DNA from 3 places in the Bradyrhizobium sp. 197 genome. Region 1 is predicted to be linked to each of the others. Evidence: predicted binding sites of a transcription regulator. Region 1 holds the regulator's gene; each other region holds the start of a gene.
The links. Region 1 encodes PhoB, which activates phosphate uptake and scavenging genes when phosphate is short. Its sites were predicted from a motif close to TGTCATNNANCTGTCAT; they were not measured.
Positions count from the first base shown of each region.

Region 2: a site for PhoB is predicted at 1,820-1,836, ahead of IVB27_RS10645 (RNA degradosome polyphosphate kinase). Genes of this name have one in related genera too.
Region 3: a site for PhoB is predicted at 2,302-2,318, ahead of phnC (phosphonate ABC transporter ATP-binding protein). Genes of this name have one in related genera too.

Region 1 covers NZ_JADPJJ010000053.1:18,289-23,303, forward strand. Annotated here, with positions in the region: gene argF (ornithine carbamoyltransferase) at 1-630, opposite strand, end outside; gene IVB27_RS11045 (aspartate aminotransferase family protein) at 630-1,832, opposite strand; gene IVB27_RS11050 (GcrA family cell cycle regulator) at 2,287-2,799, shown strand; gene phoB (phosphate regulon transcriptional regulator PhoB) at 2,929-3,639, opposite strand; gene phoU (phosphate signaling complex protein PhoU) at 3,655-4,371, opposite strand; gene pstB (phosphate ABC transporter ATP-binding protein PstB) at 4,383-5,015, opposite strand, start outside.
Region 2 covers NZ_JADPJJ010000048.1:26,492-31,506, forward strand. Annotated here, with positions in the region: gene IVB27_RS10645 (RNA degradosome polyphosphate kinase) at 1-1,746, opposite strand, end outside; gene IVB27_RS10650 (P-loop NTPase family protein) at 1,875-2,552, opposite strand; gene IVB27_RS10655 (CDP-alcohol phosphatidyltransferase family protein) at 2,664-3,206, opposite strand; gene purM (phosphoribosylformylglycinamidine cyclo-ligase) at 3,362-4,435, shown strand; gene purN (phosphoribosylglycinamide formyltransferase) at 4,435-5,015, shown strand, end outside.
Region 3 covers NZ_JADPJJ010000092.1:297,709-302,723, reverse strand. Annotated here, with positions in the region: gene IVB27_RS21930 (DUF1045 domain-containing protein) at 1-373, opposite strand, end outside; gene IVB27_RS21925 (alpha-D-ribose 1-methylphosphonate 5-triphosphate diphosphatase) at 392-1,585, opposite strand; gene IVB27_RS21920 (transferase hexapeptide repeat family protein) at 1,582-2,256, opposite strand; gene phnC (phosphonate ABC transporter ATP-binding protein) at 2,440-3,249, shown strand; gene phnD (phosphonate ABC transporter substrate-binding protein) at 3,311-4,246, shown strand; gene phnE (phosphonate ABC transporter, permease protein PhnE) at 4,322-5,015, shown strand, end outside.

The DNA.
Region 1 (5,015 bases):
CATGATCGGCGCGCCGGTCGCCTTGATGAAATCGCGCATCGCCTTTTTCGGCGCGAGCTCCGGGGGCGTCGCGACGTTGAGCTGGAACTTGAAGCGTTCGGCGGCGTGCGCCCAGGAGGCGAGCACGTTGTTGTCGTCGCCGGTCCAGGCCACAGTCCTGCCCTCGATCGGGCCGCGATGCTCCTCATAGGTCATGAGATCAGCCATCACCTGGCAGGGATGCGAACGCCGCGTCAGGCCGTTGATGACAGGAACGGTGGCGTTCGCCGCGAGCTCGAGCAGGGCATCGTGATTGAGAATGCGGATCATGATGGCGTCGACATAGCGCGACAGCACGCGCGCGGTGTCGGCGATGGTCTCGCCGCGGCCGAGCTGCATCTCCGCGCCGGTGAGCATGATGGGTTCGCCGCCGAGCTGGCGCATAGCGACATCGAACGACACCCGCGTCCTCGTCGAGGGGCGCTCGAAGATCATCGCCAGCGTCTTGCCTTCAAGCGGCCTGACCGGCTGATGCGCCTTCTGCTTCGCCTTCATCGCGGAGGACGCGGCCAGCATGCTCTTGAGCTCCGACAGCGGCAGCGCGTCGATATCAAGGAAGTGCTTCGGTGCTTTATTGGGCGACTTGCTCATCAGCTTGCCGCCCGCTTGTTGCCGGACAACGCGGTGCAGGCGCGTTCGAGCCGCCCAACGCTGTCCTCGATCTCGGCTTCGGTGACGATCAAAGGCGGCAGGAAACGTACGACATTGTCGCCGGCGCCGACGGTGAGCAGCTTTTCGTCGCGCAAGGCTACAACGAGATCGCCTGAAGGCACCACGGCCTTGATGCCGATCAGCAGGCCCTCGCCGCGCACTTCGCTGACGACATCGCTATGACGGTCGATCACGGAGGCGAGCTTCTGCTTGAGCAGCAGCGACATCCTCTGCACGTGGTCGAAGAAGCCGGGCTTGAGCATGACGTCGAGCACGGCATTCGCAGCCGAAATCGCGAGCGGATTGCCGCCGAAGGTCGAGCCGTGCGAGCCGGGCCCCATGCCGGCCGCCGCATTCGCGGTCGCCAGCACCGCGCCGATCGGAAAGCCGCCGCCGAGCGCCTTCGCCAGCGACATCACATCGGGCGTCACGCCGAGACGGCGGTGTGCGAACAGATCGCCGGTGCGGCCCATGCCGGTCTGCACCTCGTCGAACGCGAGCAGCAAGCCCTTGTCGTCGCAGAGCTGGCGCAGTGCCTTGAGGAAGGCCGGGGTTGCCGAGCGCACGCCGCCCTCGCCCTGGATCGGCTCGATCAGGATGCCGGCGGTCTGCGGACCGATCGCTTTCTTCACGGCCTCGATATCGCCATGCGGGATTTGGTCGAAGCCATCCATCGGCGGACCAAAACCTTCCAGATATTTTGCAGATCCCGTCGCGGCCAGCGTCGCCAGCGTGCGGCCGTGGAACGCGCCTTCGAAGGTGATGATGCGGTAACGTTCCGGATGCCCTTGGGAGAAGTGATGATGGCGGACCAGCTTGATCACGCCCTCCAGCGCCTCGGCGCCGGAATTGCAGAAGAACACGAAGTCCGCAAAACTCTCATGGCAGAGGCGGTTGGCGAGCTTCTCGCCATCCGGGCTCTGGAACAGGTTCGACATGTGCCAGAGCTTCGTGGCCTGCTCCTGCAACGCTTTGACCAGCGCGGGATGGGCATGGCCGAGCGCGTTCACCGCGACACCCGAGGTGAAATCGAGATAGCGCTCGCCATTGGTCGCAATCAGCCAGCAGCCTTCGCCGCGCTCGAAACCGAGGTCGGTTCTGGCGAAAACGGGGAGCAAATGCGGCGCTGCGCTGTTGGTCATGATGTCACTTGGATGTTGCGGACGGTGTGACGCGTGCATTGCGCAACGCACCATTGACCGGCCCGGAAAACGAAACGTGCCGCCTTTTCGGGGCGGCACGTGTCACTATCTTATGCTTGGGAAGACGGGTGTCAATGCCGCCCGGAAAGCCTCGCGAAACGCTGAATCCGTAGTCTTGCGGTGCTGATTTCGCGGATTTCACCACGGAACATGTGGAAGCGAGTCGGCGGACTCTTGCGCGGGAGTCACGCCATATTGTAGCGTTTGGATTGTCAGATACGACATCTCGTGCAGTGGTTCTGATCTCTAAGTCCTTATGTACCGGCGTAAACGTTCGGGCGTTCTAGTCACGCCCGGCGAGCCTTAAGGGATTCTGGCGGCACGGGTTTTTAAAGGCTTAGGCATTCGCTGCGAGGCGCCAGGATGGCAGGCCGGCAGCGAGGGAAAGGGTGCAATGACAGTTTTGACCTGGTCCGATGATCGCGTCGAGCAGCTTAAAAAGCTCTGGGAGGCCGGACTTTCGGCCAGCCAGATCGCGGCTGAGCTCGGTAATGTGACCCGCAATGCCGTGATCGGCAAAGTGCACAGGCTCGGCCTGTCGGGTCGCGCCAAGAGCCCTTCATCGGCAGCGCCCCGGCCGCGCAAGGCGCGCCCCGCGCAGCATATGATGCGGGTGACCCGCCCGATCTCGCGCGGCAACACCGCGCTGGCACAGGCCTTCGAGGTCGAAGTGGAGGCCGAACCGGTCACCTACGACAACGTGGTGCCGATGAGCCAGCGGCTGACGCTGCTCGAGCTGAACGAGGCGACCTGCCACTGGCCGGTCGGCGATCCCTCGACCCCGGACTTCTTCTTCTGCGGCGGCAAGGCGCTGTCCGGCCTGCCCTATTGCGCACAACACTCGCGCGTCGCGTATCAGCCGGCGTCGGATCGGCGCCGCGCACCGGTGAAGCCGAGCCCGCGCTGAGCTAGCGGATTTAGCTGACTGCAAGGGCGGCGCCGTCACACGATGACGCCTCGGCCCACTTGATGTCGTCCCGGACAAGCGTGCCAAAAGCGCGTGTCGATCCGGAACGACGGCGGAGCTTGAAGCGAGTTACGCCTGCTGCTCCGCCTTGGCAAAACGATCATCCAGCGCGTAGCCGGCGCCGCGGACGGTGCGGATCGGGTCCTGCTCGCGGCCGAGATTGAGCAGCTTGCGCAGGCGGCCGATATGCACGTCGACGGTACGCTCGTCGATGTAGATGTCGCGGCCCCAGACGCTGTCGAGCAGTTGCTCGCGCGAGAACACCCGCCCCGGATGCTCCAGGAAGAACTCCAGCAGGCGATATTCGGTCGGGCCGAGATCGATCGGCCGGCCCGAGCGCGCCACGCGGCGCTTGTCGCGGTCGAGCTCGATGTCGCCAAAGGCGAGCACGGTGGCGAGCCGCTCGGGGCTTGCGCGCCGCAGCAGGCCCTTCACGCGCGCCAGGAGCTCCGGCACCGAGAACGGCTTGACGATGTAATCGTCGGCGCCGGTCGCAAGACCCCGCACCCGCTCGCTTTCCTCGCCGCGCGCGGTGAGCATGATGATCGGGAGCTGCTTGGTCTCGGGACGGGTGCGAAGCCGCCGGCACAATTCGATGCCTGACAGGCCCGGCAGCATCCAGTCGAGCACGATCAAATCGGGAATGTGCTCCTTGAGACGGGTGTCGGCGTCGTCGCCGCGCATGACCGTCTCGACGTCATAGCCGTCGCCTTCGAGGTTGTAGCGGAGAAGCTCGGTCAGGGCTTCCTCGTCCTCAACCACCATAATGCGTGCGCCCATCTGGGTCGTTGCTCCCTAGGTGTTCGGTATCGAGGTGGCGAAGGTCGTCATATCGCCCTTCGGCCGCTTGTCGGTGATCGCCTGGCCCTCGATCATGTAGAACACGGTCTCGGCGATGTTGGTGGCGTGGTCGCCGATCCGCTCGATGTTCTTGGCGCAGAACATCAAATGGATGCAGAACGAGATGTTGCGCGGATCCTCCATCATGTAGGTGAGGAGCTCGCGGAACAGCGAAGTGCAGATGGCGTCGACTTCCTCGTCGCCCTTCCACACCGCCATCGCCGCCGGCAAATCATGTGCGGCATAGGCGTCCAGCACCGATTTGACCTGCTGCTGCACGAGGTCGGTCATGTGCTCCAGGCCGCGGAACAGCTTGAGCGGATGGAAATCCGTCTCCAGCGCCGCGACGCGCTTGCCCATGTTCTTGGCGAGGTCGCCGATGCGCTCGAGATCGGTCGCGACGCGCATGGCGCCGACGATCTCGCGCAGATCGACCGCCATCGGCTGACGGCGGGCGATGGTGAGCACGGCGCGCTCCTCAATGCGCTTCTGCAGCGCGTCGAGCTCGGTGTCGATGGTGACGACGCGCTGGCCGAGCGGAACGTCACGGCGGATCAGCGCGTCGACGGAATCGACGATCATGCGCTCGGCGATGCCGCCCATCTCGGCAACCAGCCGGGTGAGTTCCTGGAGGTCGGTGTCGAAGGCCTTTGCGGTATGTTCAGAACCCATGTCGCGTCTCCTCAGCCGAACCGGCCGGTGATGTAATCCTGCGTGCGCCGGTCGGTCGGCGACGTGAAGATCTTGTTGGTGTCGTCGAACTCGATCAGCTCGCCGAGATACATGAAGGCGGTCTTGTCGGAGACGCGCGCCGCCTGCTGCATGTTGTGGGTGACGATCGCGATCGTGTAGTCCTCGGAAAGCTCCTGGATCAGCTCCTCGACCTTGGCGGTCGAGATCGGGTCGAGCGCCGAGCAGGGTTCGTCGAACAGGATCACCTCGGGCCGCACCGCGACGGTGCGGGCGATGCAGAGGCGTTGCTGCTGGCCGCCGGAGAGCGACAGGCCGGAGGCGTTGAGCTTGTCCTTGACCTCGTTCCACAGCGCGCCGCCGCGCAGCGCCTTCTCGACCCGGCCGTCCATCTCGGATTTCGAGATCTTCTCGTAGAGACGGATGCCGAACGCGATGTTTTCGTAGATCGTCATCGGGAACGGCGTCGGCTTCTGGAACACCATGCCGACGCGGGCGCGCAGCAAATTGAGGTCCAGCCTGGGGTCGAGGATGTTGGTCTGGTCGAGCATGAGCTGACCGGTGGCGCGCTGGCCCGGATAGAGGTCGTACATCCGGTTGAAGATGCGCAGCAGGGTCGACTTGCC
Region 2 (5,015 bases), on a different contig from region 1:
GATGCCGCGCACCACGAGCTCGACCTGCACGCCCGCCTGTGAGGCCTCGTAGAGTGCGTCGATGATGTCGGGGTCGACCAACGCGTTCATCTTCATCCAGACCGCGCCGGGCCGGCCGTGCCGCGCATGCGCGGTCTCGCCCTGGATGTGCTCGATGATGCGCTTGCGCAAGGTCAGCGGCGACACCGCCATCTTTTCCAGATCGCTCGGCGCCGCATAGCCGGTGATAAAGTTGAACACGCGCGCAGCGTCGCGGCCGATGGTCGGCTCCGAGGTGAAGTAGGAGAGGTCGGTGTAGATGCGCGCGGTCACCGGGTGGTAATTGCCGGTGCCGGTGTGGACGTAGGTTGTCAGGCTGCCGCCCTCGCGGCGCACCACCATCGACAGCTTCGCGTGCGTCTTCAGTTCGAGGAAGCCATAGACGACCTGGACGCCGGCGCGTTCGAGATCGCGCGCCCAGCGGATGTTGGCCTCTTCGTCGAAGCGCGCCTTCAGCTCGATCAGCGCGGTGACGGATTTGCCGGCTTCGGCGGCTTCCACAAGCGCGCGCACGATCGGCGAGTTGCTGGAGGTGCGGTAGAGCGTCTGCTTGATGGCGACGACGTCGGGGTCGCGCGTCGCCTGCTGGAGAAACTGCACCACCACGTCGAAGGATTCGTAGGGATGATGGACGACGAGGTCCTTCTGCCGGATCGCCGCGAAGATGTCGCCGCCGTGCTCGCGCACGCGCTCGGGATGGCGCGGGACGTAAGGGGTGAATTCGAGATCGGGCCGGTCGAGGCGGGTGAGCTGCGAGAGCTCGTTCATGGCCAGTACGCCGTCGACCAGCAACACCTCGTCGTCGGCGGCCGACAGCGCATGCTGCACGAAGCTGCGCAGTTGCTCCGGCATCTTGGCGTCGATCTCGAGCCGGATCACCGACCCGCGGCGGCGGCGCTTCAGTGCGGTCTCGAACAGGCGGACGAGATCCTCGGCCTCTTCCTCGATCTCGAGCTCGGAGTCGCGGATGATGCGGAAAGCGCCCTGGCCTTGAAGATTGTAGCCGGGGAACAGGCGATTGATGAACAGCGCGGTGGCCTGCTCCAGCGAGATCAGCCGGACGACCTTGCCGTCAACCGGCAGGCGGATGAAGCGGTCGATCTTGCCGGGCATGCGGATCAGCGCGTTCATCTGCTTGCCGTCGGCGGCGCGCGTGAGCTGGAGCGCGATGGTGAAGCCGAGGCTCGGAATGAACGGGAAGGGGTGGGCCGGGTCGATCGCGAGCGGTGTCAGCAGCGGAAACACGTTGCTGAGGAAGTAGTCCTCGACCCAGGTTCGCTCCGCCTTGGTGACCTCCTTGCCCTCGACCAGAACGATGCCCTCGTTGGCCAGCGTGCCGCGCAGGTCGCGCCAGATCGCCTGCTGGTCGGAGGCCAGTTGCGAGACGGTCCGGTTGATAAGCGCGAGCTGCTCGGACGGCGTCAGGCCGTCGGGGCTGCGTTCGGCAATGCCCTCGCGCACCTGGGCCTTGATGCCGGCGACGCGGACCATGAAGAACTCGTCGAGATTATTCGCTGAAATCGACAGGAATCGCACCCGCTCCAGCATGGGGTGGCTGGCATTGACCGATTCCTCCAGGACGCGGCGGTTGAAATGCAGCCAGGAGAGCTCGCGATTGATGAATCGCTCGGGGCTCGATGCGATCGCCGGATGGCCCTCTGCTTCCGGAGCTTTTTCTTTAACTTCAACAGCTTGCGCAGAGTCCATCAGAAATCGATCCATCCAGTTCGCCCAAATTTGCGACTTATGCGCAAAACCGTCGGGAGCATGTGTTAGAGCGATGACGTTTCGATGACATTGATGTTCCGCTGCCGGGCCGCGTCAAGCCGCCTTGGTCAGACATCCCGCAGGAGCTCGGCGGCCAGGGCCCGGGTGACGGGACGGCCGAGGCGCAGGGCCTCGCTGTCCAGCAGCTCCACCGCCTGCCGGGCGGCGGCCGAGGACCGCTCCAGGCGGGTGGCGAGGTAGCTGACCACGCTCTCGTCCACGGCGAGCTGGCGGTCGGCGCAGAATTTGACGATCAGGCCGCGGAAGAGCTGGTCGTCAGGCGGCAGCAGCGCGATGACAGGCACGGCGCGCAGCCGCGAGCGCAGGTCGGGCAGCTCGATCTCGAGCGACGCCGGGACCTGGCGCCCGGTGAAGAGGACGTAGGCCTCGTCCTCACGGGCCAGGTTCATCAGATGGAACAAGGCGCGCTCGTCAAATTCCTTGGCCTTGGGATCCTCGACCACCAGCGCGCCGGTGACGAGCGCACCCGGGACGGCTTCGGCGGTCAGCGCATTGGCGGTTGTCGAACGGGCGCCCGAAGCCTCGGCCCAGATCGCGGCGAGATGGCTCTTGCCGCTCCCTTCCGGGCCGGCCAGCCACATGATCCGGTTCGGCCATTCCGGCCAGGCGTCGATGAGGGCAACACCGGCGGCGTTGGCGGGGCCTTCGAGGAAATTGTCCCGGCTCAGGCTCTCCGCATGCGGAAGCGAAAACGCCAATTGTCGGGGATGAACGCGGCCTGGCACGCTTGCTTTGCTCCGTGCCGGCGTGCCGGCTTCGTTTGAGGAGATGCGACTTAATCGAGCGGAGTTGGCCTTTTGCGGCGCCGCATCCCAACTCATTTGGCCTCGATCATGCTACTTGGCTTCGATCGTACTCATGTGCCGCAGCCACTCGACAAGATAGAGCGACACCGAGGAGAGCGTGAAGACCGTGACGAGGCCCATCAGGATTATATCATAAGGACCGGCTTTGAAGCCGAAGGCGAGGGCGGCCAGCACCAGCGCCGCGAATGCCACCTGGGCCACAGTGTTGAGCTTGGATACCCTCGAGGGTTTCATCTCGACAGGGCGGTCGAACAGCCACGAAACGATCACGGCGGCGACGATCATGATGTCGCGCGAGACCACCAGGATGACGATCCAGCGCGGAATCGCACCCCAGATGCCCAGGGCCATGTAGATCGAGACCAGCAGCGCCTTGTCGGCGAGCGGGTCGAGCAAGGCGCCGAGTTCGCTCGTCATGTTGAAGCGCTTGGCAAGGAAGCCGTCGACCGCATCGCTGATACCCGCGATCAGGAAGACGGCGAACGCCACCTCCATTTGGCTCGACACGATGGCCCAGACGATGATCGGGACCAGCATGATGCGGCCCAGGGTAATGATATTCGGAATACTCACGAAAGCGCTTCCCGGCACCCGGTCTGACCTCGAATCCGGCCCTTAGAGGCTGAACCGGTTGATATCTCTACATAGTATACGAAGGCGCGCCATGCGAGCCATTGCGCGTCCCCGGAATTCGACGTAACCAGCCGCAAACCCACTGGAAATCGGGCATGACCGACCGCAAAAACGGCCTCACTTACGCCGATTCAGGCGTCGATATCGACGCGGGCAACCGCCTGGTCGACCTGATCAAGCCGATGGTGCGCGCCACCGCGCGGCCCGGCGCCGACGCCGAAATCGGCGGATTCGGCGGCCTGTTCGACCTCAAGGCGGCCGGCTTCAAGGACCCCATCCTGGTGGCCGCGACCGACGGCGTCGGCACCAAGGTCAAGATCGCGATCGAGACCGGCCTGCATGGCGGGATCGGCATCGACCTCGTCGCCATGAGCGTCAACGACCTTGTGGTGCAGGGCGCCGAGCCGCTGTTCTTCCTGGATTATTTTGCCTGCGGCAAGCTCGATCCGGAGGCGACCGCCTCGATCGTCGCCGGTGTCGCCGAAGGCTGCCGCGAATCCGGCTGCGCTCTGATCGGCGGCGAGACGGCCGAGATGCCCGGCCTCTACAAGGACGGCGATTACGATCTCGGCGGCTTTGCCGTCGGCGCCGCGGAGCGTGGCACGCTGTTGCCGCGCAAGGACATCGCCGCCGGCGATGCCGTGATCGGGCTCGCCTCGTCGGGCGTCCACTCCAACGGTTTCTCGCTGGTGCGCAAGATCGTGGAACAATCCGGCCTCGGCTTCGAGGCGCAGGCGCCGTTCTCGCCCGTCATGACGCTCGGCGGCGCGCTGCTGACGCCGACGCGGCTCTACGTCAAATCCTGCCTGCGCGCGATCCGCGAGACCGGTGCGGTAAAGGGGCTTGCCCATATCACCGGCGGCGGCTTCACCGACAACATTCCGCGCGTGCTGCCGAACCATCTCGGCGTCGGGATCGATCTGGCGCGTCTGCCAGTGCTGCCGGTGTTCAAATGGCTGGCCGCGGAGGCCGGTATCGCCGAGCTCGAAATGCTGCGGACCTTCAATTGCGGGATCGGCATGATCGCGATCGTCGAGCCGGACAAGGTGAACGAGGTCATGCAGGTCTTCGCTGAGGCCGGTGAGACCGTGGCACAGCTCGGCACCGTGATCCCGGCCGAAGGCGAGCACCGCGTCGTCTATAACGGCCACCTCGACCTGGCGCTGTGATGAAGCGCCGCGTCGCCATCCTGATATCGGGGCGCGGCTCCAACATGGCCGCGCTGATCAAGGGCGCGGCCGCACCGGATTTTCCGGCGGAGATTTCCCTGGTCATCTCGAACAAGGCCGATGCGCTGGGGCTGGAAACGGCCAAAGCGCGCGGCGTGAAGACGCTGGTGATCGAAAGCAAGCCGTTCGGCAAGGATCGCGCCGGCTTCGAGACGGTGCTGCAGGCAGCGCTCGATCAGCACGGCATCGAGCTGATCTGTCTCGGCGGCTTCATGCGCCTGTTCACGGCCGAATTCACCAAGGCCTGGTACGGGCGGATGCTCAACATCCATCCCTCGCTGCTGCCGTCTTTCCCCGGTCTCGACCCGCACGGCCAGGCCTTGCGCGCCGGCGTCAAGCTGTCTGGTGCGACGGTGCACTTCGTGATCCCCGAGACCGACGCCGGCCCCATCGTGATGCAGGGCGCGGTACCTGTGAGCGACCACGATACCGGAGCCACGCTGTCGGAGCGCATCCTCGAGATCGAGCACCGCATCTATCCTGAGGCGCTGCGGCTGCTCGCGGCCGGCAAGGTCCGGAT
Region 3 (5,015 bases), on a different contig from region 1:
CGGCGAGCTCTTGGAGCGCATCGACCGGCTCGGCCGGAATGACCGCAATAAAACCACTGATGGAATCGACGATCGGGCGGATCACCGGGATCCTCCGCGCCTCGCCGGCAAAGGTTGCGCAGGCCGACAAAAGCTCCGCTTCGGTCTTGCCGGGCGCGAGCGCCATCGGCGCCTTCAGCGTGCCGTGAAAGCCGTATTTGCGGGGATCGGCGGTGATGTCGCGCCAATCGGGCGCGGCATGCAGTGTGTCGCTAGGAAACGGCAATTCGTTGCCGGTATGGGCATCGTAGCCGAGCAGCTCGGCGCCGAAGCGGGAGAGGGCGCTGTTGCTGCCTGCCGCAAAATAGATCGCGTAGCGGGAAAGACCTGTCATCGCCGCAGCATAACCGGTTTAGGCCGCAACGACAGCCTCGCGCGGCGTTGCCACTGCTGCGAGCAGCCGCGTCGCATCGGTGAGATGCACGAGCTTGCCGCCCGCGATGACGGCCACGAGTCGCGGTCGCAGCGGAACGCTGTCGTCGACCAGCAGAATGTCGGCGCGCCGTCCTTCCGCGAGCACGCCGCGATCGGCAAGGCCGGTCGCGCGCGCGGGTGCGGCGGAGACCAGGTTCCAGGCCTCGGTCAGCGGCAGCACGCCATCGGCTGCGAGGCGGAACGCAGCGAGCAGCTGCGCGGGATAATAATAGTCCGAGGCCAGCACCGAGCAGAGCCCCTTGGCGATCATGTCGGACGCTTTGGTCCAGCCCGTGTGGCTGCCGCCGCGCACGACGTTCGGCGCGCCGTAGACGATGGCATCGCCGTGGCTGGCTGCCTCCCGCGCCGTCTCCTCGTTGATCGGAAACTCCGCGATCGCCACGCCTATGGCGCGAAAGCCCTGGCGCACCGCCGGCGTCGCATCGTCATGCGAAAGCATCCGCACCTCGGCGGCGCGGGCAGTCGCGGCAAGCCGCGACACGGAAGCCGGGACCTCGCTGGCGCGCGAAAGCACGTGTCCCACCAGCCGGTCGAATTCCTCGCCCGACAGGCCGGTACGCTCCACCATGCGGTTGCGCTTGCGAGGCTTGGCCATGTCCCCGACCGTGCCGTCCATGTGGTCGTTGAAGGCGAACAGGTCGACGCGACCTTTGGCGAGCCATTGGCTCATCTCCTGCTCGGCATCGAGATTGTAGGTCTCGTGGCGCAGGTGGAAGCGGGTATCGGCCGCGAATTGCGGGCGCTGCCGTTCGATCGCTTCCATCAGGCCGCGCGCATTGTCGGCGCTGCGCAGGCCCGGCTCCCACGAACAGGTCGTGGCGTGAAACACCGTGGTGATGCCGTTGCCGATCGCCTGGCGGTCGCTGTCGGCGAGCGCCACATCGATCGGGAAGTCGACACCGGCACGCGGCATCATTTGCCGCTCGAAGGCATCGCCATGCAGATCGACGATGCCGGGCAGCACCAGCAGGTCGCGCGCGTCGATCGCAAGCCGCGTCCGGCCGCGAGAAGCGTCGAGCTGCGCAATGTCCGTTCCGGATACGAGAAGTGAAGTCTCGACGAGCTCGGAGCCGATCAGGGTCCGGCCGCCCTCAAGGAAAATGTCTGTCACGCGACCGCGCTTTGTTTGCTGCTGCCAAGAGGACTGTTGAGAGAACTTGCCCGTGCTTCATATGTCGAGAGGAAATCTTCAATCCCGAGCTTGCGAAAATCGGGCAGTGCTTCACGCAATTTGTCGTGATCCCAGTCCCACCAGGCGAGCCTGGCGAGCCGCCCGGCGATCTCTTCCGAGAACCGGCGGCGGACGATGCGCGCCGGATTGCCGGCGACGATGGTGTAGGCCGGCACGTCCTTGGTGACGATGGCGCCTGCCGCGATCACCGCGCCGGTGCCGATGTTGCGGCCCGGCAGCACGATCGCGCCATGGCCGATCCAGACGTCATGGCCGATATGGATGTGATGCTGGCGCCGCCAGTCGAAGAATTCCGTATCGTCGCTCTCGCCTTCGAAGTAGGCGCTCGAACGATAAGTGAAGTGCGCCTGCGTGGCGCGGTGCATCGGGTGATTGCCCGGATTGATCCGTGTCATCGCCGCGATCGAGCAGAATTTTCCGATGGTGGTGTAGGTGATCTGGGCGTCGTTCACGACATAGGAGTAATCGCCCATCGTCACGTCGTGCAAAATCGTGCGCGCGCCGACCTCGGTGTAGGCCCCAAGCCTGGTGTCGTGCAGCCTGGCCGAGGGATCGATGGTCGGCTGGACCGAAAGAGTTTTGGCGGCCATGTTGCATCCGAACGAGAGGGCGGGCATTTCTCTTCGAGCGGTTTGATGACAATGTCATGACGACGCGATGACAGGGGATGAACAGGCGATGAGGTGTGTAGGATCGCCGCACCGCAACGCGCGTGTCACACAAGTGTCAAGCGCCGGCGTTAGCGGTGGGCCCAAGCTACTCTGGAGCCCTGCATGCTGGTGGTTGAAGGTCTGACGTGTCGCTTCGGCGTGAAAGCCGCGGTGGACGACGCTTCGTTTCAAGTTTCCCCCGGCGGCTTCGTCGGCGTGATCGGGCGATCCGGCGCCGGCAAGTCGACCCTGCTGCGGACCATCAACCGCCTGGCGACGCCGACGCAAGGCCGCATCCTGTTCGACGGCATCGACGTCACGGCGCTGCGCGGCAAGGAGTTGCGGCAGTGGCGGGCACGTTCCGCGATGATCTTCCAGCAATTCAACCTGGTCGGCCGGCTCGACGTGCTCACCAACGTCCTGATGGGGCGACTCGCGACGATGCCGGCCTGGCGCTCCCTGACGCAGACCTGGCCTGAGCAGGACAAGGCGCTGGCGATGTCCGCGCTCGAGCAGTTCGACATCGCCCCGCTCGCAGCCCAGCGTGCCGACCAGCTTTCCGGGGGCCAGCAGCAACGCGTGGCGATCGCCCGCGCGCTGGTGCAGCAGCCCGACATCATCCTCGCCGACGAGCCGATCGCCTCGCTCGACCCGCGCAACACCAAGATCGTGATGGATGCGCTGCTGCGCATCAACAAGCATTTCGGCATCACCGTGCTCTGCAATCTTCACTCGCTCGATCTGGCGCGCAGCTATTGCGACCGCCTGATCGGCATGGCGCAGGGCCGCGTGGTGTTCGACGGCGCGCCGGCTGAGTTGACCGATTACGTTGCGCGCGAGCTCTACGATCTCGAAGCCGCCGAAATCATGGGCGGCATGCCCGTGCCGGCGCCCCAGGGCGTTCCGGCACTTGGAACGGCGGCCGCCGCCTGAGCCGCGCTTGTTTTGTTTTCAGTTCTTGCGTCAACCGACCCCAACCGATGAAGAGGCTATCATGATCACTCGTAGACTAGTTCTTGCCGGCGCCGCCGCGCTCGCGTTCACGACCTCAGCCTCCGCCGACGACTGGAAAGCCAAATATCCCGAACTGACCTTCGCGGTCATTCCGGCGGAAAACGCCTCGGGCGTTACCGAGCGCTGGGCGCCGTTCATGAACTATCTCTCCAAGGAGCTGGGCGTGAAGGTCACGCTGCGCATCGCCAACGACTACGCCGCCGTCATCGAAGGCCAGCGCGCCGGCAACATCCATATCGCGAGCTATGGCTCGGCCTCGTTCGCCCGCGCCCGCCTGACCGGCGTCAAGACCGACGCCTTCGCCAACGACATCAACGCGGACGGCTCGACCGGCTACTACTCGGTGTTCTTCGTCAAGGCGAACAGCCCCTACAAGAGCGTCGATCAGCTCAAGGGCAAGAACCTTGGCCTCGTCGATCCGAACTCGACCTCCGGCAACAACGTGCCGCGCTTCGAGCTCGACAAGATGGGCATCGCGGACGCCGACACCTATTTCGGCAAGGTCGTCTTCACCGGCAGCCATGAGAATGCGATCCTGGCGCTCGCGCAGGGCACCGTCGACGTTGCGGCCAACCAGTGGACCAGCGATGACGATTCGACGCTGGCGCAAATGCTGACCAAGGGCATGTTGAAGAATGCCGACGGTTCGCCGATGAAGAAGGACGATTTCCGCATCATCCACAAGTCGGCGCCGATCGTCAACGGCCCCTACGCCTACAATTCGGACCTGCCGGAAGAGGCGAAGGCGGCCATCGCGAAGGCGTTCTTCGACGCGCCGGCCAAGGACAAGGCGGCCTTCGACCGTCTCCAGGACGGCCAGAAGAAGGGTTTTCATCCCGCCACCACCAAGGACTGGGATGGCACGATCGAGCTGATCAAGTTCGTCGATGCACTGCGTAAGAAGAAGGCGTCCTGATTTCAGGACGATGGCATTGGAGCCGGGTCGATGGACCCGGCTGTTTCTCTTTGATCGACCATTTTTCCTGGCCAGATGACCGTCGCGGTTTCGATCCTCCCCGAGCAGCAGCTCGCCGTGCTCAACGCCGCCTATCGCCAGGCGGTCGCGCGCAAGCGGCTGCGACTCCTGTTTGGAGCCGTGATCTTCGCTGCAGCACTGTTTCTCGCCGCGATCGGCGCGGAAGTGAACCTGCGCACCCTCTTCGCCCATTACGGTAACTTCCTCAGCTATTTCGACCGCATCTTCGCGCTCGACAATGGCCAGCGGGTTTGGACCGATGTCGGCGAGTGGCTGTGGGGCTGGCGCAAATGGCTGAGGATGCTCGGCGAGACGCTGTTGATCTCCTATGTAGGCACGCTGATCGGTGCAACGTTCGCTTTCGCGCTCAACTTCTTTGCGGCCGAAAACACCTCGCCGTCGCCCTGGCTGCGCTTCACGGTGCGCCGCCTGCTCGAATTCGCCCGCACCGTGCCCGGTATCGTCTTCGCGCTGATCTTCGTGATCGCCTTCGGGCTCGGGCCGATGGCCGGCGTGCTCGCGATCGCGATCCACTCCACCGGCGCGCTCGGAAAACTGTTCTCGGAGATCGTCGAGAACGCCGACATGAAGCCGGTCGAAGGCATCCGCTCGACCGGTGCGAGCTGGCTCTCCTGCATGCGCTTTGCCGTCGTGCCGCAGGTGACCGCGGGCTATGCCAGCTACGCGCTGCTGCGCTTCGAGGTCAATG